Regions from separate parts of the Rhizobium aureum genome, predicted to be linked through region 1. Evidence: riboswitches for the same ligand, from Rfam matches in the RefSeq annotation. Region 1 holds a riboswitch; the other holds the start of a gene.
What was found. Region 1 has a riboswitch for S-adenosylmethionine ahead of metA (homoserine O-acetyltransferase MetA). Riboswitches for the same ligand answer to the same signal wherever they lie in the genome.

Region 1 (2,200 bases):
GCAGCCCTTGGGCTCGATCTCATAGAGTGGAATGTCAAATCGACGACGAAGGCCCAGCAGGGCCTCTATGAATATGATGCGGTTTCGCGCCTGCGCGACAGCCAGTTGGGCGACATCAGAGTTCACGATGTCAGCAATTATATCCGCCGGGGCAAGCTGTGGCAGGCCTTCACCTCGCCGATGAAGTGCGTGCTGCTGATCGACGAGATCGACAAGGCCGATATCGAATTCCCCAACGACCTGCTGCAGGAACTCGACCGCATGGAGTTCCACGTCTATGAGACCGGCGAGACCATCCAGGCCGCCGTCCGCCCGATCGTCATCATCACCTCGAACAACGAGAAGGAACTTCCGGACGCCTTTCTGCGCCGCTGCTTCTTCCATTATATCCGCTTTCCCGACATGGAGACGCTGACGCGCATCGTCGAGGTTCACTATCCCGGTATCAAGCAGACGCTCGTCCGCGCGGCGCTGACGCAGTTCTTCGAAATCCGCGACGTACCGGGGCTGAAGAAGAAGCCGTCCACCTCCGAAGCGCTCGATTGGATCCGCCTGCTGGTTGCCGACGATATCGATCCGGAAACATTGCGTGCCGATGCGAAGAACGCGCTACCGAAACTGCATGGCGCGCTTCTGAAGAACGAACAGGATGTGCATCTGTTCGAACGACTGGCCTTCATGGCGCGGGGGCAAGGGAAATGATTCAGCCGGATGCTGCGCTTTCTGCCCACAAAACTGCAGAAGCCTTCTCCGACAGACAACGGGGTTATCACCCGCCCTCGCCCTTCGAGGCTCCGGCTTTCAGCCTGCGCACCTCAGGTGAGGTCTGATCTCCTGTGTCTTGGCGCGGACCCCTCTCTGCCTCACCCTGAGGTGCCCTGGTCTTGAGCGTCAGCGTAAAGGCCAGAGCCTCGAAGGGAGAGGCGGCCCCTACACTTGGAGTTAGCCCATTGACCCGCGGAAATGTCAGGTCTATTGAATTTCCCTCGTGGTGATTTGGCCGGCCGGCTTGCAGCCACGTTAAATAAGTCGCTAAAGGGCCGCGTGCGGACCGGTAGCGATTCTTATCGCGGCCGGTTTTTTTGTATTTGGCGAGTGAAACAATGCCCATCAAGATTCCCGATACGCTGCCCGCGTTTGAGACCCTCCAGAGCGAGGGTGTGCGGGTGATGACCGAAACGGTGGCGTTCCGTCAGGATATCCGCCCCCTTCAGATCGGGCTGCTCAACCTCATGCCGAACAAGATCAAGACCGAGGTCCAGATGGCGCGCCTGGTCGGCGCATCGCCGCTGCAGGTAGAGTTTTCGCTGGTGCGCGTTGGCGGCCACAAGGCCAAGAACACCTCGCAGGAGCATCTGCTTGCTTTCTACGAGACGTGGGAAGAGGTGAAGCACCGCAAGTTCGACGGCTTCATCATAACCGGGGCGCCGATCGAGCTGCTGGAATATGAGGACGTCACCTACTGGAACGAGATGCAGGAGATCTTGGATTGGACGACCACCAATGTCCATTCGACGATGAACGTCTGCTGGGGCGCAATGGCGGCGATCTACCATTTCCACCAGGTGCCGAAATACACGCTGAAGGAAAAGGCGTTCGGCGTCTATCGCCACCAGAACCTGAAGCCCTCCTCGGTCTATCTTAACGGCTTCTCCGACGATTTCGCCATTCCGGTGTCCCGCTGGACGGAAGTGCGCCGCGCAGACATCGAAAAAGTGCCTGGCCTGGAAATCCTGATGGACTCGAGCGAGATGGGCGTCTGTCTCGTGCACGAACAGGCTTGCAACCGGCTCTACATGTTCAATCACGTGGAGTATGATTCCACATCGCTGGCGGACGAGTATTTCCGGGATGTGAATGCGGGCGTGCCGATCAAGATGCCGCATAACTACTTCCCGCATAACGATCCCGAAATTCCCCCGCAAAACCGGTGGCGCAGCCACGCGCACCTGTTCTTCGGTAACTGGATCAACGAGATCTACCAGACCACGCCGTATGATCTGGAGGAGATCGGCCAGGAAAGGACTTGAGGCTTGTTCATTCCCTTCTTCCTAAAGCTGAAGGAAGCGAAGGTTCCGGTGACGCTCCGGGAGTTCCTGTCGCTGCTTGAGGGAATGGAAGAAGGGATTGCCGATTATGACGTCGAGGCCTTCTACTATCTGGCCCGCGCAACACTCATCAAGGACGAGCGCTTCATCGA
Region 2 (2,200 bases), on a different contig from region 1:
AGGCGGCCGACGATCTGGCCGTCTTCGAGGATGAAGGGCACTTCGTGGCTGCGCACTTCCAGCACGGCGCGGCTGCCGCGGCCGCCGGCCGGGGCATGGCCGAAGCCGGGATCGAAGAAGCCGGCATAATGGACGCGGAATTCGCCGACCAGCGGATCGAAGGGCGTCATTTCGGCGGCGAAATGCGGGGGAACATGCACCGCCTCGCGCGAGACGAGGATGTAGAATTCATCGGGGTCGAGTATCAGCTCGGTCCGGCCACGACTGTAGAGCGGTTCCCAGAAATCGAAAATATCGTGCTGGGCCTTCTTGTCGACATCGACGACGGCCGTGTGGTGCTTGCCGCGATAGCCGATCAGCCCTTCCTTATCACCGGCAAGATCGATCGACAGCGCGATGCCGCCACCGGTGATATTCGGCTTCTTGCTGGCGACCAGCGTCTCGGTTTCGTGCAGCGCCAGCAGTTCCGGCTCGGTGAGCAGGGCCTGGCCGACGCGGAAGCGGATCTGCGACAGGCGCGAGCCGCGGCGAACGACGATCGGGAAGGTGCGCGGGCTGATTTCGAGATAGAGCGGCCCGGAATAGCCGGCCGGGATCTTGTCGAATTCCTGCGCCCGGTCGGTGATGACGCGGGTAAAGATATCGAGACGGCCGGTCGAGCTCTTCGGATTGGCGGAGGCCGACATGTCCTCAGGCAGGTCGAGGCGCTCCATCAGCGGCACGATATAGACGCAGCCGGTTTCCAGCACCGCGCCTTCGGAGAGATCGACAACATGCAGCTTCAGCCGGTCCAGCTTGTCGGCGACCAGATGCGACGGGCCGGGCATGAAGCTGGCGCGGACACGGAAGGCATGCGAACCGAGCCGCAAGTCAAGGCTTGCCGGCTGGATCTGATCGACGTCCAGTTCTCTCTCGCTCGTCAGCCGCCCCGTTTCAAACAACGCCGCGATGGCGCGATCGGCCAAGATTCCAGTATTGCGAGCCATCATGCCTCATCCATAATTTGCCGCAGACAAAACCAAACTCGGGGAATTGACGCAAGCCGTCAACGGCAGTATTGCAACTTATCCCGTGGTGATTTGGCCGGTCGGCTTGCAGCCACGTTAAACAAATGGCTAAAAAGACCGGGGTTGAACCGGTCTGCTTTTGCGACCGGTTTTTTTGTTTTGAAAGTGGTGATGGCATGAGCAAGACTTGGCGCCCCGCAACCCAGCTCGTTCACGGCGGAACGCTCCGTTCGCAATTCGGCGAGACCTCCGAAGCAATCTATCTGACCCAGGGCTTCGTCTACGACACCTCGGAAGCGGCGGAAGCCCGCTTCAAGGGCGAGACGGATGGTTTCATCTATGCCCGCTACGGCAGCCCCACCAACGACATGTTCGAGAAGCGCATGTGCGCGCTGGAAGGCGCCGAAGATGCTCGCGCCACCGCGTCCGGTATGGCCGCCGTCTCCGCCGCCATCCTTTGCCAGCTGAAGGCCGGCGATCATATCGTCGCTGCCCGCGCCCTCTTCGGCTCCTGCCGCTGGGTGGTCGAGACGCTCGCGCCGAAATACGGCATCGAATGCACGCTGGTCGACGGCCGCTTCACCGAGAACTGGGAAAAGGCCATCCGCCCGAACACCAAGCTCTTCTTCCTCGAAAGCCCGACCAATCCGACGCTGGAAGTGGTCGATATTGCCGCCGTCGCCAAGCTTGCCAATCAGATCGGCGCAAAGGTCGTGGTCGACAACGTCTTCGCGACGCCGCTTTTCCAGAAGCCTTTGGAACTCGGCGCCCATATCGTCGTCTATTCCGCCACCAAGCATATCGACGGCCAGGGCCGTTCTCTCGGTGGCGTCATCCTCTCTGACAAGCAGTGGATCGACGAGAACCTGCAGGACTATTTCCGCCATACCGGCCCGGCCATGTCTCCCTTCACCGCCTGGACGCTGCTGAAGGGCATCGAGACGCTGCCGCTGCGCGTTGCGCAGCAGACGGCGAACGCCTCCAAGGTTGCCGACTTTCTGGCCGAGCAGACGAACAAGGTCGCCCGCGTGATCTATCCCGGCCGCAAGGACCATCCGCAAGCCGATATCATCGCCAAGCAGATGAGCGGCGGCTCGACCCTCGTCGCCTTCGAACTGAAGGGCGGCAAGGAAGCAGCCTTCAAACTGCAGAACGCGCTGGAGATCGTGAAGATTTCCAACAATCTCGGCGAC

Region 2: another riboswitch for S-adenosylmethionine. It lies ahead of PH552_RS20925 (O-succinylhomoserine sulfhydrylase); the one in region 1 lies ahead of metA (homoserine O-acetyltransferase MetA).

Annotation. Positions count from the first base shown of each region.
Region 1 is NZ_JAQJCI010000003.1:127,103-129,302, reverse strand. Features, by position in the region: gene PH552_RS09400 (AAA family ATPase) at 1-702, shown strand, start outside; SAM riboswitch at 979-1,056, shown strand; gene metA (homoserine O-acetyltransferase MetA) at 1,104-2,030, shown strand; gene PH552_RS09390 (vWA domain-containing protein) at 2,034-2,200, shown strand, end outside.
Region 2 is NZ_JAQJCI010000009.1:131,307-133,506, reverse strand. Features, by position in the region: gene PH552_RS20930 (2'-deoxycytidine 5'-triphosphate deaminase) at 1-989, opposite strand, end outside; SAM riboswitch at 1,062-1,140, shown strand; gene PH552_RS20925 (O-succinylhomoserine sulfhydrylase) at 1,184-2,200, shown strand, end outside.